3 regions of the Thalassolituus sp. genome follow, and region 3 is predicted to be linked to each of the others. Evidence: predicted binding sites of a transcription regulator. Region 3 holds the regulator's gene; each other region holds the start of a gene.
The links. The regulator FNR, encoded in region 3, switches genes on or off when oxygen is low (the NO sensors DNR and NnrR bind a similar motif). The targets are predictions, from matches to a motif close to TTGATNTANATCAA.

Region 1 (7,693 bases), on a different contig from region 3:
ACGCGTTAATCTTGAATTGCCCGACGTTTTTACCTTTTCTACACACCTTACGGTTCGGGTATCGGACATCAATTACGGTAATCACCTGGGAAATGACCGAATGATATCGCTGCTCCACGAAGCGCGCCTGCGGTATCTGCATAACTACGATTTCAGTGAGTTCAATATCGGCGGTGTTGGCCTGATGGTGACTGACATCGTTGTGAGCTTCGTTTCTGAATCATTTGTGGCGGATCGCCTGACTTTCAAGGTCGGGATCACTGATTTCAACAAATACGGCTGTGATTTCGTTTACCTTGTCGTCAATGAGAGTCAGAACAAAGTCGTGGCCAAGGCAAAGACGGGTATCGTTTTCTTTGACTTTGATGAGCGTCGCATCAGCCGGGTTCCCCCGGTATTTTATGAGCGCTGTGCTCCTGACGTCACTCCCGTCACTGAATAGTATTACCCGTTGTTAAAGTAGGCCGTGAGGAAGTCCAGGAAAGCGCGGCTTTTGTTCGCCAGATAGCGATTCTGGGGGAACACTACCTTGATAGTGCGCACCGGGATTTCCATGTCGCTGAACAGGCGGACTAATTCACCATTGCGGATATGACGCTCTGCCACGTAGGTCGGTAGGGCAGTAATCCCCATACCAGCCAGGCAAGCCTCGTAGATCAGGTCAATGTCGTTCACTGTGAGTTTGCGTTCGATATTGGCCAGGGTGAAGTTGTTTTCTTTCTCGAACTGGCGTAGCCAGTTGATCCGCGCGTACTCGGCGTTCGCCACCACCAGAATACGATGACTTATCACTTCTTCTAGCGTGGTCGGCGTGCCCCACCTTTCGAGGTAAGCCGGAGAGGCGCAGATAACGATGCGTTGCTCAGCCACTGGCTTAGCGATCAGGCGGGAATCTTCCAGTGAGCCGATGCGCAGCGCAAAATCATACCCTTCTTTCACGATATCCAGTGGTCGGTCCGATATGTGAAGGTCAAAGCTCACATCCGGGTACTTATCAGAAAAATCGCTGAATATACGAGCCAGCTCCTTGCGCCCGAAGTTCGACATCGCGGTAATGCGTAGCCGGCCTTTGGGCGTATCGTCGAAGTCCGTTACCAGCTTTTCGGCTTCGGTGATGGAATCGAGAATGTTCTCGCAATGCTGGTAGAACATCTGGCCGGCCTCCGTCGGGCTGACCGAGCGGGTAGTCCGGTTTAGCAGGCGGACGCCAAGGCGTTCTTCCAGAGCGCTGATCTGCTTACTGACGGCCGAAGGGGTTACGCCAAGAGATTCTGCCGCACTAGAAAAGTTTCGGGATCTGACCACCGAGACAAAGGTTTGTAACGGATCGACGCGCGACATGGGCTGTCCTTTCTGGTTGTCTGGCTGAACTCTTTCCCCAATGAAAAGCGGTCTGGCTTTTCCTTAAAGTAGGGAATGATTGAAATAATCCACTTATAGTTAAACAAAAGGAAATAATAAAAGCCAGATTCTGCCAACTGAAGATCAGGCTTTCTTGGATGGCTTATAGAGATTGATGAAGCCCGCGGCAATGATTAACGAGGCGCCCAGCCAGGTCGTCCACATCGGGATCTCATCCCAGATAAGCCAGCCCATCAACGCGCCATAGAGAACAGCGCTGTAGGCATAAACCCCCACCTTACCTGTGGGCGCCGTGCGGTAGGCTCGGGTCAGGGCCAATTGGCCGAGCGTGGCCACAAGGCCGAGAAGAAGTATCCAGCCCCATAGGTCCGCTGACACAGGTTGCCAGGTCACGGCTGCCCCGGGGGCACTGACTAGGGCCGCAATGACGCCAAAGTAGAACACGATCGTCTGACTGGATTCAGTTTCAGACATGCGTCGAATCGTGACTTTGGCCAGGGCAGCGAGAAAAGCACCGAGCAGGGCGACCAGTGCAATAAAAGTAAATGCGCTGTCGTCGGGTCTGAGAATACAGGCAACACCTGCAAAGCCGACAAATACAGCGGCTATGCTGTACTTACCTGCGCGCTCGCCAAGCCACAATAAGCCGATGAGTGGCATAAAGAAGGGGCTGGAGAGTTTCACCAGAAATGCCTCAGTCAGGGGCATGTGTCCGAGCGCCCAGAAATAACAGTACATGGCGCTGACGCCGACCAGCCCGCGCATCAGGTGCCAGTGCCAGACTGAGGTCTTCAGCAACGTGGTGCCTTGCCGCAGAATCAAAGGCATCAGAATGATCAGGCCAGCCGCGTTGCGGAAGAACACGATCTGTTCTGTCGACAGGCTTTCTGAGAGGTACTTAATCAACGCACCCATGATGGCCAGCAGAGCCTCTCCGCCGATCAGAAATAAAGCCGCTTGTCGCAAGTTTGAGGTCATAACATCCAGAACAGTAAGCCGTGCCCTTGAGCTAAGCCCGACTGACACTATATAGAGAGTGATAGACGCTACAGCGCGCCGTCAGAGGCGTCGGATTATACGCATGAATCGAGCTGTCTGATGAATTGAATGGTCTTCGGAGTAAGCTTGCGCTGTATCAATGAATTAAAAATGAATTTTACTAAAGTTATATTTGTAGTTGTTGAAATTTATTAATTTATCGCCATATAGACTGCAGACCAGACACTTAAACAGGCAGCGACATAGATAGCCAAATAGCCAAATAGCTGAATAGATAGTTGCCCAGAGATTTAAATCGAAATTGAAACTCGGTTAGCTCGCCAGCCCTCACCGGGAGCGCGCTAACCATGAGCAGGAGAACGAAACGATGCGTATGGACCGTTTAACAACAAGCCTTCAGAACGCCCTGGCTGAGAGTCAGAGTATCGCGCTTGGTCAGGATCATAATCAGATTGACACAGTGCACGTGCTCCTGGCGTTGTTCGAGCAGACCGACAGTTCGGTAAAAGACGTTTTGCGTCGTTGTGGAGCAAACGTCAGTAACCTCGAAGGGCGCTTACGTGCCATTCTCAGTGATCAGCCCAAAGTCAGCTCGCCGGATGGCAATGTGCAGCTGGCCCCCGAGCTGGGCCGCTTACTGAATCTCGCCGATAAAGAAGCCCAGAAGGGCGGCGATCAGTTTGTCTCCAGCGAGATTTTTCTACTGGTGGCACTGGATGAGCGTGGCCCTTCAGGTCAGGCCTTAAAAGAAGCGGGCGTTACCCGCGAAAACGCTGAGAAAGCAATCAAAGATATGCGTGGTGGAGAAAAAGTGACCGACGCTAACGCAGAAGACAGCCGACAGGCGCTGAGCAAGTATTGTGTCGACCTGACCGAGCGTGCAGAAGCTGGCAAGCTCGATCCTGTGATTGGCCGTGACGAAGAGATCCGTCGCACTATTCAGGTGTTGCAGCGTCGTACTAAAAACAATCCGGTGCTGATTGGCCCTCCAGGTGTGGGTAAAACCGCCGTGGTCGAGGGGCTGGCGCAGCGCATCATCAATGGTGAAGTGCCAGAAAACCTGAAGAATAAGCGTATTCTGTCGCTGGACATGGGCGCCTTGCTCGCCGGTGCAAAATACCGTGGCGAATTTGAAGAACGTCTCAAAGCCGTTCTGAAAGACGTCTCGAAAGAAGAAGGGCAGATCATTCTCTTCATCGACGAGCTACATACTATGGTCGGCGCTGGCAAAAGCGACGGTGCGATGGACGCGGGCAACATGCTCAAGCCGGCACTGGCACGCGGTGAGTTGCACTGTGTCGGTGCGACCACGCTTGACGAGTATCGCGAGTTTATTGAAAAAGATGCTGCGCTCGAGCGTCGTTTCCAGAAAGTGCTGGTGGATGAGCCCAGCGTTGAGGATTCGATTGCCATTCTGCGTGGCCTTAAAGAGCGCTATGAAGTTCACCACGGTGTCGAAATTACCGACAGTGCCATCGTCTCGGCGGCTAAACTGTCGCAGCGTTATATCGCTGACCGACGTCTGCCGGATAAGGCGATTGATCTGGTGGACGAAGCTGCGTCGGTCATCCGCATGGAGATCGACTCCAAGCCTCAGGAAATGGATCGTCTTGAACGTCGTCTGATTCAACTGAAAATCGAGCGTGAAGCCCTGCGCAAAGAAAAAGACGATGCCGCTCGTAAGCGACTCAGCGACCTGAACGAAGAAATCAACAAAGCCGGTCAGGCGTACGTTGAACTCGAAGAAGTCTGGAAGAAAGAGAAAGCTCTGCTCGAAGGTGCCAGTAAGGCAAAAGAAGAACTCGAGCAGGCCAAACTGGAGTTGGATGCCGCGCGTCGTTCAGGTGATCTGCAGAAAATGTCAGAGCTTCAGTATGGACGTATTCCAGAGCTGGAAAAACAGGTGGCCTCGGCTAATGAAGCCGAAACCACAGGTACGCAGGAGTTTACGCTACTGCGTAACAAAGTGACGGAAGATGAAATCGCCGAAGTGGTCTCTAAGTGGACCGGCGTGCCCGTGACCAAAATGCTGGAAGGCGAGCGCGAGAAGCTGTTGCGCATGGAAGACGTGCTGCACGATTCTGTGGTTGGTCAGGATCAGGCGATCTCGGCGGTCTCGAATGCGGTGCGGCGCTCTCGTGCGGGGCTTTCTGACCCGAATCGTCCGAACGGCTCATTCCTGTTTCTTGGGCCAACCGGGGTCGGTAAAACCGAGCTGTGTAAAGCGCTGGCCGGTTTTCTGTTCGACAGTCGTGACGCCATGATCCGTATTGATATGTCGGAATACATGGAGAAGCACTCGGTAGCCCGCTTAATCGGCGCGCCTCCGGGCTATGTTGGCTACGAAGAAGGCGGTTACCTGACCGAAGCCGTGCGTCGCAAACCCTACTCGGTCATCCTGCTGGACGAAGTCGAGAAGGCGCACCCGGACGTCTTCAATATCCTGCTTCAGGTACTGGACGATGGACAGCTGACTGACGGTCAGGGCAGACGTGTCGACTTCAAAAACACCGTACTGGTGATGACGTCGAACCTGGGCTCGGATCTGATTCAGACCATGGCCTCAGAGAGCAGCAGCGATTATGAAACGATGCGCGATGCGGTGATGGAAGTCGTGGGCAGCCACTTCCGTCCGGAATTCATCAACCGCATTGATGAAGCTGTGGTTTTCCATCCGCTGGAGAAAGATCAGATCCGCGGCATTGCGGACATTCAGCTGCACATGCTGCATGAGCGCTTACGCGAGCGCGATCTGTCTCTGGAGCTGACGGATGCTGCTACCAGTAAGTTGGTGGATGTGGGCTACGATCCGGTATTTGGTGCGCGTCCTCTGAAACGTGCGATCCAGCGCTGGATAGAGAACCCATTAGCACAGGATATTCTGTCGGGGCGCTTTATGCCGGGCAGCACCATTGTCGCGGATGTAGAGAATGATGAATTTATATTCTCCGCACGAGAAGGCTGATCGCTGAGGTCGTAAAAGCCTGACAAGTCCTGACGCTAACCAGCACCGCGGTGCTTTGTGTCCCCTGACAGGCCAGGGAGCGGCCTGTATACTTGCCGATATCTATTCTGGGTATCGGCTTTTTTATAGGGATTCATGATGTTGAGCGTACGTTTATTTTCCTCTTTGTTGGTGGCTGCGTCTGCAGCCGTACTGTCAGCCTGTGCCGGTACGACTTCGCAACTCGACCTGGCTGCAAGTACAGACCTGCATTGTGGATCAATTCCAAGTGTCACCGTGGTGGATGACGTACTCACCATTGGGGCTGGTGAAAAACCGACTCCGGGCTATGCCGTTCAATTGAATGAGCAAAGCCGGAAAGGCGACAGCATTCGTATTGCTTATCAGGTCTCCGGCCCAAAAGAGGGCGCAATACTGGCGCAGATGATCACAAGCCCATGCACCCGTGTGACCCTACCCGAAGACTGGCAGCGTCTGACCGTCGAGAATAAAGATTCTGGTCAGCAATGGGTGTTTGAGAACGCAGCGAACTGATCCTTACTAGTGATTATTCTCGGTATTGACCCTGGTTCGCGTATTACAGGCTTTGGTCTGATTAATTCGGTTGGCGGTCGTAAAATCGAATACATTGCCAGCGGCTGCATTCGCGCAGGCACCGGCGAGCTGCCTGAGCGGCTCGAAACCATATACAAGAGCGTCTCCGAGCTGATCCAGCAATATTGCCCTCAGGAATTTGCCATTGAGCAGGTATTCATGGGGAAAAATGCTGACTCAGCGCTCAAGCTCGGCCAGGCTCGCGGCGTTGCGATTCTGGCTGCTCAGCTGGCGTCCTTGCCTGTGCACGAATATGCTCCTCGCACTATTAAACAGGCGGTGGTCGGAACCGGTGGCGCAGGAAAAGAGCAGGTTCAGCACATGGTCCAGCGTCTGCTTAAGCTGCCGGGGCTACCACAGGCGGATGCCGCCGACGCACTTGCCATTGCGCTTTGTCATGCGCACACCAACGCCAGCCTGATCAGCCGTGCTGGCTTAAAAACCTATCGTCGTGGCCGCGCTTCCTGATTGAGCAGCACTGTATTTTGCTGGTAGTCTATGCCGGTTAATTTATACAGCACACAAGCGAAATTCATACATGATTGGTCGACTGCAAGGCTTCATCCTCGAAAAGCAGGCCCCGGAATTACTTATTGATGTTCAGGGCGTCGGATACGAGGTGCAGGCACCTTTGTCCACATTCGCGGTCCTTGGCTCCATTGGAGAGCCCATTACTCTCTATACCCACCTCGCCATTCGCGAAGATGCGCATCAGCTCTACGGTTTCAGTGATAAAGGGCAGCGTACTTTATTCCGTACGCTGATTAAGGTCAGTGGTGTTGGGCCCAAGCTGGCGCTGGCCATTCTGTCTGGTATGGATGTGAATGCCTTCGCTAACTGTGTTCACAATGAAGATGTTAAATCCCTGACGCGTTTACCCGGCGTGGGTAAAAAGACTGCCGAACGCCTGATTGTAGAAATGCGTGACCGTCTGAAAGAATGGCAGGCCCCAGCACCTCTCTGGGCTGCTGCCGATCAGGCGGAGAAAAATACTCAGGAGCAAGCGTTCGCTGAAGCGGAAGGTGCGTTGGTTGCCCTCGGCTACAAGCCGCAGGAAGCGTCAAAAATGTTGATGAAAGTGGCGGATCAGTGCAGCACCCCCGAAGAAATGATCCGTATTGCTCTGCGTAACACCATGGGTGGCAAATGATAGAAACAGATCGCTTTATTGCACCGACACCGCAGCTTGGTGAAGAAAAGCAGGATCGCGCTATCCGGCCTCGTATGCTGGATGACTACATTGGTCAGCCGCACGTGCGGGAGCAGATGGAGATATTTATCGGGGCGGCCAAAGGTCGTGGTGAAGCACTGGATCATACTCTGGTGTTTGGGCCGCCGGGGCTGGGTAAAACGACCCTCGCTAACATTATCGCCGAAGAGATGGGTGTTCAGATCAAGTCGACATCCGGTCCGGTACTTGAGCGAGCAGGCGATCTGGCGGCGATTCTGACCAGCCTCGAAGAGGGCGACGTGCTGTTTATCGATGAAATTCATCGCATGAGTCCGGCGGTCGAAGAAGTGCTCTATCCCGCTATGGAAGATTATCAGCTTGATATCATGGTGGGTGAGGGCCCGGCTGCACGATCAATGAAGATTGAATTGCCTCCGTTCACCCTAGTCGGGGCGACTACAAGAGCAGGTTTGCTGACCTCACCATTGAGAGATCGTTTCGGTATTGTGCAGCGCCTGGAGTTTTATAACATTCATGACCTGTCGAGCATCGTCAGCCGCTCCGGGCGTCTGATGGAGCTGGAGGTCGAAGAAGAAGGCGCG
Region 2 (7,693 bases), on a different contig from region 3:
TCCAGAGCGTATCCTCCGGCCCGCCCGAAAACTTCATCGTCTGCCCCAAAGCGAACACCGGAAGCATCAGGGCTCCGCATGCCAGCAACATCTTCGTCAGGCGTCTCACCGTTGTTGAACCTGCTTGTCAGTCATACTCATAGTTAAGTTATCGGCCCGATTCTCCAAAAGTTGAATGTCAGCTCTAAGAATGCCGGTCGGAATCCGGTACAATAACGGCCATTCTTATCTTCCCACCTAAGTTTAGAACAAGGTCGAGACCATGACTGATCGTCTTACAATTACCCGCCCTGATGACTGGCACCTGCATCTTCGCGATGGCCCTGTCCTGCAGTACACCGTTCCGGCTACCGCACGGGTCATGAAACGGGCGATCATCATGCCAAACCTGCAGCCGCCAGTGATGAATGCCGAACAGGCACACGACTACCGTCAGCGCATCATGTCGAAGGTGCCACAGGGGCTGAATTTTGATCCTCTGATGGTGTTGTACCTTACCGACAACACCACGCCAGAGATGATTAAAGAAGCCGCAGAAGCTGGCCATATTGTTGCAGTTAAGTTGTACCCAGCGGGTGCGACAACAAACTCAGCTTCCGGCGTCACCGATCTGGGCAAGCTCGACGAGCTGGCTGATGCCCTGACCGAGCATGACATTAAGTTGCTGGTGCATGGTGAGGTAACACACAGTGACGTCGATATCTTTGATCGCGAAAAACGCTTCCTTGATGAAATCCTGTCGCCCCTCGTCAGCCGCAACCCTGATCTGAATATGGTCGTTGAGCACATTACGACTAAGGATGCCGCTGAATTTGTAAAATGCCAGGGCGACAATGTTGCAGCCACCATTACCGTTCAGCATCTGGCGTATAACCGTAATCACATGCTGGTAGGTGGCATTAAACCACACTATTACTGCCTACCTATTCTGAAGCGCAACATTCACCAGCAGGCGCTGCAGGATGCCGTCGTCAGCGGCAGCAGCAAGTTCTTCCTTGGCACCGACAGCGCGCCTCACGCTAAGGGCGCAAAAGAAAGTGCCTGTGGCTGCGCAGGCTGCTACACCGCCTATGCCGCGATCGAACTCTACGCAGAAATCTTCGACGACCTCGGTGCTCTGGATAAGCTCGAAGGCTTCGCCAGCCACTACGGTCCTGATTTCTATGGATTGCCGCGTAACTCTGATGAAATTACATTAATTAAAAAGGACTGGCAGGCTCCTCACGAGCTGCCTTTCGGTGACGACGTCATCGTTCCACTTCGTGCAGGCGAAACCCTGCGCTGGAAACTCGACTACTGATCACCGGATAATTAAGGACCGACATGACAATCGAAGAGAAACAGGAAAAGTCGTTGATGGCGCAACGCTTCCGCGGTTTTTTACCCGTGGTGGTCGACGTAGAAACTGGTGGTTTTAATGCCGACAGCGACGCCCTTCTCGAAATCGCTATGGTCACCCTGAAAATGGATGACGATGGCTATCTTCACCCGAACGAAACGCTGAGTGCAAACATTCACCCATTCGACGGTGCTAACCTCGAACAGGAAGCGCTCGATTTCACCGGTATTGATCCATTCGATCCAGAGCGGGATGCTGAGTTTGAAATTGATGCACTCACACCCATGCTGCAGACCGTGCGTCGTGAAATAAAGCATTATGGCTGTAACCGAGCGGTACTGGTGGGTCACAACGCGCACTTTGATCACGGCTTTCTGCGTGCAGCGATAGATCGTAACGACATCAAACGCGATCCGTTTCATCCCTTCTCGTCGTTTGATACGGCCTCCATTGCGGCAATCGCACTGGGGCAGACAGTACTGGCGAAATCCTGCAAAGTCGCTGGTATTGAGTTCGACAACAATGAAGCCCACAGCGCGGCGTACGATACCTTCAAAACCGCCGAACTGTTCTGCTACATCGTCAACCGCTACAAAGACCTGGGCGGCTGGCCGTTGGCAGAAGACAACGCCTGATGGATCACGAGTTCTGTTACGACGAATCAGGTGAACTGGTTGTTCGTCTGGACATGGGGCAAGAAGTCACTGCCCTGTGGCTGAACACCGACATCATTCCCAAGCGGGACATGACGTTTGCCCTGCTCGATCTGATTAATGATCTGGAAAGTGGCACCTTTAACGAAAAGCTTCTGGCAACGCCAAAATTTGAGGTTATGTTCAGCGAGGGAGAAGTCAATGTCACCCGCCTTACCGCGGACAGTGACGACGACCTGGATGAAGATGCAGGGCTCAGCACAATGGAGCTGACGTCAGGATGTGGCCTTGAAGACTTAAAAGCCGTTGTCGAAAGCTGGATTCAGTTCCGTTATTGACGCCCGAGAAGCGTCCGTACTTGAGGCGCAACTCCATGCTTAATCGCGAATATCCCAGGCTTCAATGGCCTTGAGATATTCGCCCATATCGTGATCTTTGATCCCGTCGATACCGGCTTCACGCAGGTCACTGAGAGCGCCATCGACATAATCAAGAAAACGAAACCAGAAACCTGATTCGCGATAAATTTCTTTTTCTTCAGATATATAAAGATAACTGCCGATATGGCTGTAACCCATCACCCGGGCAGGCACCCGTGTCACGATGTCGTTGTTGTTATGGAACCTGAAAAAACGCGACTTGCACTCCATATTAAAAATCTGCGCTGTCTCTCGCGTCATCGCCCGCGGCTGTCCAAAGGTATATACACTGGTGAAGGGTTTATCCATCTGAACAAAATGCGCGGCCGCAATGGTTGCCATTGCACCACCCAAGCTATGCCCAGTCAGAAACACGGGTCGCTTTTTCTCACCTTGTAATTCGAGACAACGCGCAAACATAGGCGCCCAGACATCTTCGCAACACAACCAGAAACCACGATGAAATTCGCCAAAGAGCTGCGGTGTAGAAAACGCATTAAGATTATCAAGCCAGTCAGCCAACTCGTTAGTGCCGCGAAACGCCATACACAGATAATCGTCGTGTTCAACGAGAGCCGCTTGCGCCGAGTTTTTATCAACTCCCATAACAGAGCGAAAGCCATCATCATCTTGCTTGAGCCCAGCCAGAATCGTGGCTTCATTAGGCAGTTGATCACAGTCAGAAGTGCACTCGTACACGGCCTCAGCAATACGCGCCATCCAGTAAGCATTATGTTTATCGAGTTTAGTGTTATACGGTGAGATCGTTCGCATGAGACTGTCCTTAGCTGCTCTTTTATGAATCGAAGAGCAGATATATGACAGCGGCGAATAACAGGTCTATGACACTTTGCTCTGGCGCAGGCACTCAATCGGTAAGACACGACAATTGACCTGCATTGACCACTAATAATGCGACATACTATTTGGGGTGGCGTGCCAAGACCGACACCAGAGAAGAGAAAAGAGAGAAATGGAAAATTAATGAATAGCGAGCAGTTCCCAGAGGCTGCTGCGCCCCCCCAGAGTCAGCTCCACTTCATCGCCAATCTGTAAGCCACACAGGCGTCGGGTTACAGGAGCTTCCTGATTGACCACCAGTATTTTCTCACCTTCAAATTCCAGCTCACGACCACCGACAGGGGCAATAAATATGCTTCTTTCCTCGTCATTTTCAGAAAGAAGCACCACACAGGCGCCCATCCGCACCGAGTCATACTCACTGAAATCCGGAGCGACCCAGCGGCTCAGGTTTATTCTGGCCTGTTGCAGTTGGAGAATTCTCTCAGACTGCCCATGGGCGAGATAAGCCGCCTCCAGCGCCAGAGTATCGTACTGGTTCTCGGGCTTATTTTCGCCATGCGAGGCCGTTGCATGTGCCTCACCTGCGGCCGCTAATGCGGCATTGATCTCTTCGTCGAGTGATCTCAGTAACGCGTCTTTAAGTAATTGTTTATTCAACTATTTATCCCACCAGCACTGTGTCATCATCGACGTAAATTCCCAGATTCGGAACTGCCTTATGACTCTGCAGAAGTATAACGCACTGCGCGAGCAACTGAGCGATACTCAATACCTGTCGGTAGAAATGCGCGATGCTCTGCCAGTGATCCTGGTTCGCCATACCGACTTCAGTGCAGATCTGGCGATACAAGGCGCACAGCTGCTGCGCTTTGCCGTCCAGAGCGAAGAGTGGCTCTGGCTAAGCGAGGCTGCAGAATATAAAACCGGCACCTCTCTGCGTGGTGGAATCCCCATCTGCTGGCCCTGGTTCGGTGATGCTGCTAAGAATCCGTCATCTGTGGCAGCACATATCACCGGTGACAATGCACCAGCACACGGCTTCGCCCGCTCTCAGGACTGGAGCTTGACCTCTGTCGCTGAATCTGACTCAGACATTGTACTCAGCCTGTCTCTTGAGAATCCCGCACACCCAGCCTGGAACGGCGAGGCCTCACTTAAACTTGAGATAACCATGTCGGCTTCCGCGCTGACACTGGCTCTCACAACAACTGCCAGGCAGAAAAAGGTCACAGTCTCTCAGGCCTTGCATACCTATTTCCCTACGACCGATATTAACCAGACCAGCATCGCCGGACTTGAAGATGAGTCATATATCGATGCCCTCGATGGCTGGGTAACCAAAACGCAGAACGGACCTGTTGCATTCGTCGAAGAAACCGACCGGATTTACGCGGTGAGCCGCGATCTCACCCTGAAATCTCCCGGCTCAACCATGATTTTAAGCGGAAATAACCGCACTGCGATTGTCTGGAACCCGTGGATTGATAAAGGAGCACGCCTGAGTCAGTTTGAGAATGACGCCTGGAAAAACATGTTCTGCGTTGAGTCCGCGGATGTTATGGACGCCGCAGTATCGCTTGAGCCTGGCGAAAGCCATACTTTGCGCATGACCCTGGTTAACCGATCAATTTAGCCCGACGGTTTGATTTGGCATAGGCGGCAGTGAGGTATTGCGCCGTCACCTGATCCAGTGTGTGAATGTGCTGAGTAAACCATTCAGGTAATATGTCCTGCAGGTACCTGAGCAATGGCTCAATGTCCTGAGCCGCGACATATCCCTTGAGAAGCTCAGTCATCTCCAGCAACACACGATCGTGCTGTTTCTTGTGTAATTCGAAACCTGGAAAGTGCGTCTTCTGCATCTCACGCTCTTCGTGTGCGAAATGCTCCTGGCAATGCTGTACAAGCCGTTTCAAGTGCTGAACCGAGAAGGTCCCCATCGTCAGCGCCTGCTCTGCATCATTCATGAGACCCACAAAGGTCTCATGTTCACGATTCATAAACTGAACCGGCAACTGCGGGTAATCCCAGAACATCATGGACATGGGCCCCTCCCGAATTAATACTCTTATCAGCAGGTTCTATTGTGTCCTAAGTGGAGGGCATTGGCTTGATGTGAATCAAGCAGCGTGACAAATCCGGACAATTCGCCACAAGCAGACTACAAGCAATCAACAGATAGGAGGAGCAAATTAACAGTACTGCGCTACATCAACGATTGTACGCCGTAACCAGCGATGTGCCTGATGATGCTGTAGTAAGGGGGACCATGCCATCTTGAGCTCGAACGGAGGGATCTTGAATGGAGGCTCTTTCACCTGCAGAGAGGCTGATTCGGCCTGCATATCGGCTACCTTTCGAGGCAAAGTAGCAACCAGATCATTATTGAGCGCAAGTAGCGCTGGCATCTGATAGTGACGGGTAAATACAGATATTTTTCGCTTTTGCCCCAGCTTTGATAATGCATTGTCCACCCAGCCCAGACGCACGACCTTTTCCGGATCGATACCGACCCCTGCGCCCATACCGGTTTTGCTTACCCAGATATGCTTACTGGACAGGTAAGCGTCCAGATCAAATCGGTCGACATTGGGATGGTCTGGATTCACCAGACAAACGAAGTCATCCTGCCAGAGAGCCATCTGGTGAAAGGATTGAGGCATCTCATCAAAGCGGTTAATCGCCATATCGACCTTCCCTGCTTCAACGTCTTTAAAAGTAACGTCAGACGGGGTCAGTACATCAAGAATAACATCCGGCGCATCTGTCCTGAGACGCTTTACCAGTTCAGGAACGAGTGTCGACTCGGCATAGTCACTCACCATAATCCGGAACACCCGGTGACTGATTCTGGCGTCAAATTCTTCCTGTGGCTGCAGGGCCATCTGTAACTCACCCAAAGCTTTGCGGATCACCGGCTGTAGCTCCTGAGCACGCTCTGTTGCTGTCATGCCATCAGACGTTCGCACCAGCAGCGGATCACCAAACAGATCTCTGAGTCGGCGCAAACCATTACTCATGGCAGGCTGAGTAATACCCAGCTGTTGAGCAGCTTTGGTGACACTGCCTTCGCGCAGCAGTACGTCGAGATATACGAGGAGGTTAAGGTCGATACGATCAAGATTCATGGCAGAACAGCGCAGGAGGAAACATGTGCGCAGACTACACTATTCACCTGATAAATGGAAAAACGATATTCATTTGCTCAGGTAATAATCAGAGAATATCTCGTCCTGCATGGCTCGTATGTCAATTTTGGCGAGCCCTTGATTAAGGATTTCAGCAAGGTCAGCACTGCCTTCGTTGAAACAGACGTAGAGAGACTTTATCTCCAGCAGCGTTTGATGAAACAACAACTGATCCTGTACTGCATTGAGTTCAGGATTCGTTGCCAGTAAATAAGCGAATACGTGTTGATCAATAACCGAGAGATCGACCCGGCCGTAAACCAGTTTCATCAGATTGGTAACATCTGTCATAGCTTCACTGACATTCAGGGTCTGTTCAATAACCAGTTCATCAAACTCTATGGTATTGGCATATCCCTGAACGGTACCTATGGTGTATGGCGTCAGATCTTCGAGCTTTTTCCAGTCGACTACCATATCAACCCTCTGTGCAAGGCCAAGAGGCCCGTATCCAACCGGATCCGAAAACACGATGCCCTCATTAACGTCTTCACGATAATACTCCGGAAAGAAACCATCCAGGCCGTGACTGCCATCGCTGCCCATTTTGACGGCTCTCTCCCATGGGTAAAAAATTACCTGAAGCTCATATCCCATGGCTGCAAAGGCACGACGCACTACTTCTGTAGTCGCCCCTTGATTCTTGAGTGTCTCACTGGTGTATGGCGCCCATTCCAGAGAAGCGAGTCGTACGACCTTTTCTTCTGCGACCGCAGAGAACGACATTCCTAGCATAAAAGCCAGAGAAACTACGATTCGACTCAACATAAGCCCTGTCCTGAACGAATAACTACTGGTTAAGAATATGCTAAACACATAAGAACGCCTCTATTTTATCCGTAAAGACCGTCAGACAGGACAAAAAACGGAGCCCTGAGGCTCCGCTTTGTGTCGCATACGTCGGTGTTACAGCGGTCAGTCGAGATGCTCAACACGGATGCGAGTGATCTTACCGTGTGTACTGTCGAGGCTCTCAACAGCCTCGATCGCAGCATTCATACGCGCTTCTTCCACTTTGTGGGTCAGGATAATGATCTGAGCCAGATCATTCTCCATGCGCGGCTCTTTCTGAATCAGAGCCTCTATGTTGATGTCGTGCTCGCTGAGCGTCGTCGCGATGCTCGCCAGTACACCGGTGCGATCCTGAACCTGAATACGCAGATAGTATGCAGTTTCTACCTGTTCAATCGGCAGTACACGCAGGTTATCGATGCTTTCACTATCGAACGCCAGGTGATTAACACTTGCCGACGCCGGTGCTTCCAGCGTTCGTGCCAGATCAATGATGTC
Region 3 (7,693 bases):
ATGCACACAAGGTAGCACAGAGCGGAGCCGTCAGCTTCGTCTATCGGGGTCCGTTTCTTCAATCACGCGTCGGACAAAGCCGGGAAGGCGTGGACTGATGTGATTCAGACGCCTTGAGGTCACCGGATAACGACATCGCAGACGCTTCAGGTAACGCGACAGAGCGGGGATCGCTGGAACGAGCAGCGAAACGCCAAGGATGATCATCAGTAAACCAACGGGTACAGGCAATGGCAGAACGAGTAGCCCGGCAACGATCAGAAGGACGCCGCCGACAAGAGTTACACTGCGTCGGATCATTAGTTATGCTTTAGAAAAGCCTCAAAGGGCGCGTGCAAGTAGTGTGTGCGCTCAAACTACTGACCAGATGTTGCAATACGATGACCGAAAATAAAAAGCCGCTGCCGCGCCGGGCGCACCTGATTACACCGGGCGGGCTGAAAGCCCTTGAAGACGAGCACTATTTTTTATGGCGCCGCGAACGCCCGAAGGTAACCCAGGAGGTCTCTGACGCGGCTAAGCTCGGAGACCGCTCCGAGAACGCGGAATATATTTACGGTAAAAAGCGCCTGAGACAGATTGATAGTCGTCTCAGGTTTCTCGGCAAGCGTATTGAGGCAGTCACCGTAGTCGATCGCCCGCCCGCAGATCTGGATAAGGTTTTCTTCGGTGCCTGGATCGAACTGGAAGACGAAGAGGGCGAGATCCTGCGTTACCGTATCGTTGGCGAAGATGAGATCGACTTGCCGCATGGTTATATCAGCGTCGATGCGCCGCTGGCCCGAGGCTTAATCGGTAAGTTCGTTGATGATGAGGTGACGGTGCGCCTGCCGAAAGGTGAGACGACGTACTTTATTGCTAAAGTACAGTACGAGCGACCTGACTGGGATAAGCGGCCCACACCCGAGTTCTCGTAAGTGATCCCCGTACGGGAATATGACGCACGGGCAGGTATGAACTAATCTTGAGCAAAGGAGGTGCATGATGATGCAACGATGGCTGCTTACGCTGCTCGCTATACCGGCCCTGGCTCTGGCCGATAATCACGCGGCTCACGGTTCAGGTTCGAATCCAGAATCTAAAGATGCGCTGTCAGAAGCCTATGTAATGCCGGTCTGGGTCGATGCAGTGACTCAGGTTTGCCCGTGGAAATCGGAAGATGCTGAAGGCTATATTCGTCTGATCCGTAAACAGAACGACGATGGCAGTCACGGGCTGTTCGTACAATGGCTAAGAAAGGGTATTGCAGGAGCTCCGACGGCTGCGGTATCTACTCTGGCCGTCGAGCCTCTCGAAAAAGACTATCTGGTCAGAATTGAAATGCCGCAGCCGACACTGGCTCGTGATGCTTGCCGCCTGAAGGCGATGGCCGAAGATATGATGAATGAGCGACGTTATGAATTTGACCTGCTACTCCGTGCTCCCGGCGACATGCAGGTCAATATTACGCGTATGCTTGGCGGCGGAGTCTGAGCGGGTCAGTCGTCCGATGCCAGTAGGTCAATGCGGGTACCCAGGTGGCTCTTATCCTGTTCGTCCTGCAGACCTTCGAAGTTCCACAGTTCGCGATCGCCCAGCTGTGATGGCGCAACGTTACAGACAGCGGCAAAGATGTTTTCACTGCGTCCTGGTTGTTCTTTCTCCCACTGAGCCAGCATTCCTTTGATGTTCTGACGCTGCAGGTTCTCTTGAGAACCGCACAGATTGCATGGAATGATCGGGAATTCTTTCTCGATGGCAAACTTCTCAATGTCTTTTTCTTTGCAATACGCCAGAGGACGAATGAGAACGTGCTTTTTGTCGTCGCTGAGCAGCTTGGGCGGCATGGCCTTGAGCTTGCCGCCGTGGAACATATTCAGAAACAGAGTTTCGATGATGTCGTCACGGTGATGACCCAATGCAATCTTGTTGGCGCCAATCGATTCTGCATAGCCATACAGAGTACCGCGGCGCAGGCGTGAGCATAGCCCGCAGGTGGTTTTTCCTTCAGGGATGATCTCTTTAACGACGCTGTAGGTGTCTTTCTCGATGATATGGTAGGGCACGCCCACCTGTTCAAGGTAGGCCGGTAGGATATGCTCAGGGAAGCCTGGTTGCTTCTGATCCATATTGACGGCGATCAGTTCGAAGTTGACGGGCGCGCTCTTTTGCAGGCTCATCAGAATTTCCAGCATGGTGTAAGAGTCTTTGCCACCCGACAGACACACCATGATTTTGTCACCGTCTTCAATCATCCGGTAATCTTCGATGGCTTTGCCAACGTTACGACGAAGGCGCTTCTGGAGCTTGTTGAATTCGGTTCTGGATTTGCGTTCAGCTTGATTGGCTGCAGCTTCAGTAGCTTCTGTAGATAGCTCAGCGGCCGCTGGATCGAAGATCTCAGGCTTATAGCCTTCTTCAGGTTGCGAAACAGCAGATTCAGACACGTTCAATTCAGACATACAACACCCCATGCGTAGGGTGCGCTTTATATCAGAATGCGGTGCTTATATAAACATCAGGCCACAGCGTCACTGGATTCGACCAGTTCTTCGTAGCGCTGCACGAAGTCCTGTACAGTCAGGTCGTCACGGGTGTGATAACAGTTCTTCCAGAGCGTTGCCAGATGCAGCACACTGGCGCCACGGGGTAGTGTGAATTGAGGGTGGCGAACGTAGGCGAGCCAGGTAATAGCGGTCGCATAGGCGAGGTTTGTTGTTAGTTCAGCGTGCGGGTTCTCCAGGAATTCCCGTTGGCTGGCAATGCCTCGCACTTTACTGGCCAGTTCTGGCCGATCTGCAAGATAGTCATCCCAGATATGCCGGTGCGTCAGGCCATGCAGCCGGTAAATACCCGAGGTGCGTTGCCCCTCTGTTTTCAGGAATGAGCCCAGCTCAGACTCAATGGCTGCAGTACCCAGCAGTAAAAGCTCTGCGTCGGCACTGTTAGCGTCCAGTTTCTGCAGTGTTGGACGAATAACGTACGTCCGGAAATCATCAGCATCTATACCCATCAGAAACTCCAGAGGGTGTAATTTTGGCAGTCTCAATATCAGGAGCAATAAGCGTACCTGAATAACTGCCGGTACAGGCAGCGCCTGTTATCAGATGTTTACTCAATAGTACTGCCCAGTACGTGAAGCATAGTGATGCAGGTCTCAGGGGGAAGCAAATATTTGCGCACTGTGACCAATGTCTGATATGGCGAGCGAAAAGAGGATGAGCACGGTCCGTGTGCTCATTAGGATGCTAAAAGCCAAAATTTAAATCAGCTCTCAGCCTGATGCAGACACTCATCGTTGGCGCGTGTCAGTCCCGCGAGATCATATAGGGTATCGCTGTCTTTCAGGATAATCTCTTTGCCCTGTGTTTCGATCAGTTCATTTTTCTGGAAGCGTGTGAACACTCGGCTGATGGTTTCTACCGCCAGGCCCAGGTAGTTACTGATGTCGACACGTGACATTGGCAGGCGGAAGTGAGTCGCTGAGAAACCACGACGCTGATAACGTTGCGAAATATCCAGTAGGAAAGAGGCAACACGTTCTTCTGCATTCTTCTTGCTGAGAAGCAGCATCATGTTCTGATCGTGCCGGATTTCAGTGCCCATGGTGGTCATCAGCTGACGACGCAAATCAGGTAGCTCATCCGCCAGTTGTTCAAGCTGCTGCAACGGAATTTCACATACTGTTGTGGTTTCGAGGGCTTTTGCCGTCAGCGGATACGTGCCTGCGTTGTAGCCAGACAATCCGATCAGCTCGCTGGCCAGGTGAAAACCTGTGATCTGCTCTTCGCCGTTACTTGCCAGGGTGTAGGTCTTCAGTGCACCCGTACGAACCGCGAATACAGACTGAAATTCTGTACCTTGCTGAAACAGCAGTTGGCCTTTCTGGATCGGGCGACCACGACGGATGATGTCGTCCAGACGCTCCATATCACTTTCGGTCAGGGAAAGAGGCAGACAAAGAGCATTCAGTGAACAGGTCTGACAATGAGGCTGAGCTCCACGCAGAGGAGCATTAACTGACGTTTTCATAGGCAAGAACGATCTCTAATACTTTAGATCAAGCGGCTGCGAACATGGCTGGTTGCCACACGGAGGCCAAAGTCCAGCAACCATAACCGATCAATAATAGGCCCGCAATATTTCGCGCCCACTGATGCCGAATAATATTCATCACGGATGCCGAGGCCAGCCCAGCGGATAAAATAGCGGGAAAGGTTCCGAGACCAAAAACAAACATGGTCAGGGCGCCCATCGCAGGCTGACCGTTAGCTGCTACCCAGCTCAGGGTGCTGTATATGAGCCCACACGGCAACCATCCCCACAACATGCCGAGAAGCCACTGGCTGGCTGGGTCTGAACGGCCCAGTCGTTTCTGGGCGTGGGGTTGAATTCTGCGCCAGAACAGTTGGCCAATTTGCTCAATGCGGGTGAGCCACAGTGCCCAGCGCGCGACGTAGAGACCCATTAATATGAGCATAACGCCTGCGATTGAACGTAGTGTGATCATCAGAGCTTCGTGCAGGCTCGACAGCCACAGCCCGAGACTACCGACGATCAGGCCTGCGAGGGTATAACTGGTAATGCGGCCAAAATTGAACAGTAACGAAGCCCGGACTCTGTGCTGAGTGTCGAGTTGCCCAGCTGCCGCGGCAACTCCGCCGCACATGACCAAGCAATGGCTGGCGCCAAATAAGCCAAGTAGCAGGGCGGTTAGGAGGGATAAGGGTTCAGTCATTCTTGGATTTTTTGGGCTCGCCGTCTGACTCTGAATCCGCGTCTGAATCGGTCTCAACGCTATCTTCGCGGCGCTCGTTCAGGTACTCATCATCATCGAACAGAATCTTGTGCGCGGGCGAATCCAGGTCATCAAACTGGCCGCCTTTCACAGCCCAGAAAAAGATGGCAACTGCAATGGCGAGCAGGGCAATCGACAGGGGAACCAGTACGTAAATAATATCCATGGTCAGCTCTCAGCAGTAAGTGCAGGTGGGCGACGGGTCAGTCGCAGAGCATTCAGAACGACAAGTAGTGAGCTGAATGACATGCCAATGGCCGCGGCCCAGGGCGGCACCATACCGGCCGCCGCAAGTGGTAACGCGATCAGGTTGTATAGTAACGCCCAACCGATGTTCTGACGAATGACATTGCGGGTTTTATGGGAGACTGATAACGCATCAGCAATGACTTCAAGGCGACCATTCGTCAGCAGGGTATCTGCATTGGTTTTCGCCAGATCTGTAGCTTCATTCACAGCCAGCGAGACATCCGCGCCCGCCAGCACCGGAACGTCATTAATACCATCCCCTACCATAAGAACGGTATCGCCCTGTTTTTGCCACTCGCGCACGATGGCAAGCTTATCCTCTGGGCTGAGGCCATTGCGCACGTCTGAAATACCGAGTTCGTCAGCGACGAGAGTCGCTGACCTTGAAGGGTCGCCGGTCAGCAGTGCGACTTCAATACCGCGGGTTTTTAATGTTTCAATTAACGGGCCTGCGCTGCGACGCACTGTGTCATTGAGGAGGAACCAGGCCAACGGTTGCTTATCATCGGCAAGCAATAACCACTGCCCCGATGCGCTCTCGGGCGGAAGAATACCCTCTGGCCAGACGAAATCCGGGCGGCCGAAACGGAATCTGTAGCCATTAACCTGACCACTGACGCCCTGACTCGGGTGGTGCTGAATGTCTTCGGTAGCAAGCACCGGGTAGTGACGGAAGGCTTTCGCAATCGGGTGGCTGGCATGTTGTTCAAGCGATGCAACTACCGAGGCCAGAGTATCCTGATCCAGCTCCAGGCTGTTTTCTATACCGCCCGCAACAGGGCGGACTTCCGTCAGTGTCAGATGCCCCAGCGTCAGGGTGCCTGTTTTATCGAACACCACGCGGTTCACTGACTGCAGGGTTTCCAGAACATGACCTTTACTGATTAATAAGCCGCGTTCGCGCAGCGCCGTTGTTGCCGCTGTCAGAGTGGTTGGCGTAGCAAGTGACAGGGCGCATGGGCAGGTGACGACGAGAACAGAGAGTGCGATAAAGAAGGCATGGTCGTTGCCCTGAAACATCCAGTAGCTGAACACCGACGCAGAGATAATCAGAACCGCCGCAACGAACCGGCTGGCAATGCTATCGGCAATAAGAGCGACTTTGGGCTTTTCCTGCTGCGCGCGATCCATCAGGCGAACGATGGTCGATAGCTGCGCATCGGCACCGGTGGCTGTGACTTCCATAATGAGCGGGCTTTCGACGTTCATGGTGCCGCCGATCAACGTGTCGCCGGCTTGCTTGTTCAGCGGCATGTATTCGCCCGTCAGTGCTGATTCGTCGACCGTGCTCTGACCTTCAACCACAACGCCATCGGCTGGGACTGGGTACCCGGGTTTCAATAACAAACGGTCGCCGGTTGAAATGTCACCTGCGGCGATGATTTCTTCACCGTCCTGCGTTTGTTTCAGCGCTACATTCGGCAGAAGTGTCATCAGATTGTTGCCTGCTTTACCCATTCGATGACGGGCGCGCATTTCCAGAAAACGCCCGAGCAGCAGCAGGAAAGTGAACATACAGACAGAGTCGAAATAAACTTCGACGCCCTGGTTGAACGTGCTCCAGATACTGGCGCAGAAGGCGAGAATGATTGCCAGAGACACAGGTACATCCATGGTCAGATGGCGTGTCTTCAAATCGCGTATTGCCGCATCAAAGAACGGTCGGGCGCTGTATAACACGACTGGTAAGGTCAGAATCATTGACGCGAAGCGCATAAATACTTCGTACTGCTCTGCCATGCCAGCATACAGGGGCACCGCAAGCATCATCACCTGCATCATGCCGATACCGGCGACGGCGAGCCGCCGGATCGCTTTCTTACCCTCACGCTCGCGCTGCGCGTCGTCTTCCGTTGATGAAAACGGTGCGGCTTTGTAGCCGAGGCGATAGATGGCTTCGAATATCTGGGATAGTGCGATGTCGGTATTATTCCACGCAACGACGAGTCGGTGGTTCGAGAGATTCAGTGTCGCCCGTTCGACACCTTTGAGTTGATTAACTCTGTGCTCAATCAACCAGGCACAGGCAGCACAACTGATTCCGTCGATAATCAGCGTCGCTTCTTTCTGCTCTCCCTGCGTTGCAACAAACTGCTTCTGCAAGGCTTCGCTGTCATACAGACTGAGAGACTCGCGAGCGGTCAGGACCTCGTCGTCTTCGTTTGCAGGCGATATCTGTGGGAGTTCTGTGCGGTGGCGGTAGTAATCTTTGAGACCAGAAGCAACGATGGTTTCGGCCACGGCTTTACAGCCTGGGCAGCACATGGGTTCTTCTTTGCCATCGATGATGGCCGTCCACTGCTGGCCTGCTTTCAGCGGTTCACCGCAGTGAAAGCAGGGCGTACGGAGGCTTTGCGTCATTGAGTGACTGTCTGAATCTTCTTACCGTTTTCGATGACTGTACGCGCTGTAACGCGCCACTCCTGATCCGGGCTGGTCAGCCAGATAACGCGCTTCTGCGGCAGCTCCAGCTCATTGGCGGCAACGTACTGACCACCCGGAGTACGCTGCAGAAACAGAGTAAGGTCACGATCTTCAAGTGTTGGATGAATCAACTGAAGCTGCAGAGAGCCAGGGTCTTCATCCGCAATGGATGTCGCGTTTACGATGATTTCATCTTCGGTGAAGGTCAGGTCTGCCTGAACATTGAGGCGACGGGCGCCCTCA

Region 1: clpB (ATP-dependent chaperone ClpB) is a predicted target of FNR. The motif match lies at 2,488-2,501, and genes of this name have one in related genera.
Region 2: AC5E51_RS02570 (bacteriohemerythrin) is a predicted target of FNR. The motif match lies at 5,326-5,339, and genes of this name have one in related genera.

Annotation. Positions count from the first base shown of each region.
Region 1 is NZ_CFHJLR010000002.1:108,234-115,926, reverse strand. Features, by position in the region: gene AC5E51_RS01980 (acyl-CoA thioesterase) at 1-442, shown strand, start outside; gene AC5E51_RS01975 (LysR family transcriptional regulator) at 445-1,341, opposite strand; gene AC5E51_RS01970 (DMT family transporter) at 1,486-2,340, opposite strand; gene clpB (ATP-dependent chaperone ClpB) at 2,729-5,326, shown strand; gene AC5E51_RS01960 (protease complex subunit PrcB family protein) at 5,465-5,860, shown strand; gene ruvC (crossover junction endodeoxyribonuclease RuvC) at 5,870-6,388, shown strand; gene ruvA (Holliday junction branch migration protein RuvA) at 6,459-7,070, shown strand; gene ruvB (Holliday junction branch migration DNA helicase RuvB) at 7,067-7,693, shown strand, end outside.
Region 2 is NZ_CFHJLR010000002.1:234,335-242,027, forward strand. Features, by position in the region: gene AC5E51_RS02535 (flagellar protein MotY) at 1-109, opposite strand, end outside; gene pyrC (dihydroorotase) at 263-1,300, shown strand; gene rnt (ribonuclease T) at 1,324-1,974, shown strand; gene AC5E51_RS02550 (YacL family protein) at 1,974-2,330, shown strand; gene AC5E51_RS02555 (lipase family protein) at 2,370-3,185, opposite strand; gene AC5E51_RS02560 (GreA/GreB family elongation factor) at 3,393-3,872, opposite strand; gene AC5E51_RS02565 (D-hexose-6-phosphate mutarotase) at 3,934-4,848, shown strand; gene AC5E51_RS02570 (bacteriohemerythrin) at 4,832-5,260, opposite strand; gene AC5E51_RS02575 (LysR family transcriptional regulator) at 5,408-6,343, opposite strand; gene AC5E51_RS02580 (substrate-binding periplasmic protein) at 6,413-7,171, opposite strand; gene AC5E51_RS02585 (homoserine dehydrogenase) at 7,319-7,693, opposite strand, start outside.
Region 3 is NZ_CFHJLR010000011.1:62,583-70,275, reverse strand. Features, by position in the region: gene AC5E51_RS09570 (DNA-J related domain-containing protein) at 1-62, opposite strand, end outside; gene AC5E51_RS09565 (PGPGW domain-containing protein) at 31-300, opposite strand; gene greB (transcription elongation factor GreB) at 381-917, shown strand; gene AC5E51_RS09555 (hypothetical protein) at 982-1,473, shown strand; gene ttcA (tRNA 2-thiocytidine(32) synthetase TtcA) at 1,479-2,441, opposite strand; gene AC5E51_RS09545 (hypothetical protein) at 2,498-2,992, opposite strand; gene fnr (fumarate/nitrate reduction transcriptional regulator Fnr) at 3,247-4,011, opposite strand; gene AC5E51_RS09535 (sulfite exporter TauE/SafE family protein) at 4,040-4,717, opposite strand; gene ccoS (cbb3-type cytochrome oxidase assembly protein CcoS) at 4,710-4,943, opposite strand; gene AC5E51_RS09525 (heavy metal translocating P-type ATPase) at 4,946-7,387, opposite strand; gene AC5E51_RS09520 (FixH family protein) at 7,384-7,693, opposite strand, start outside.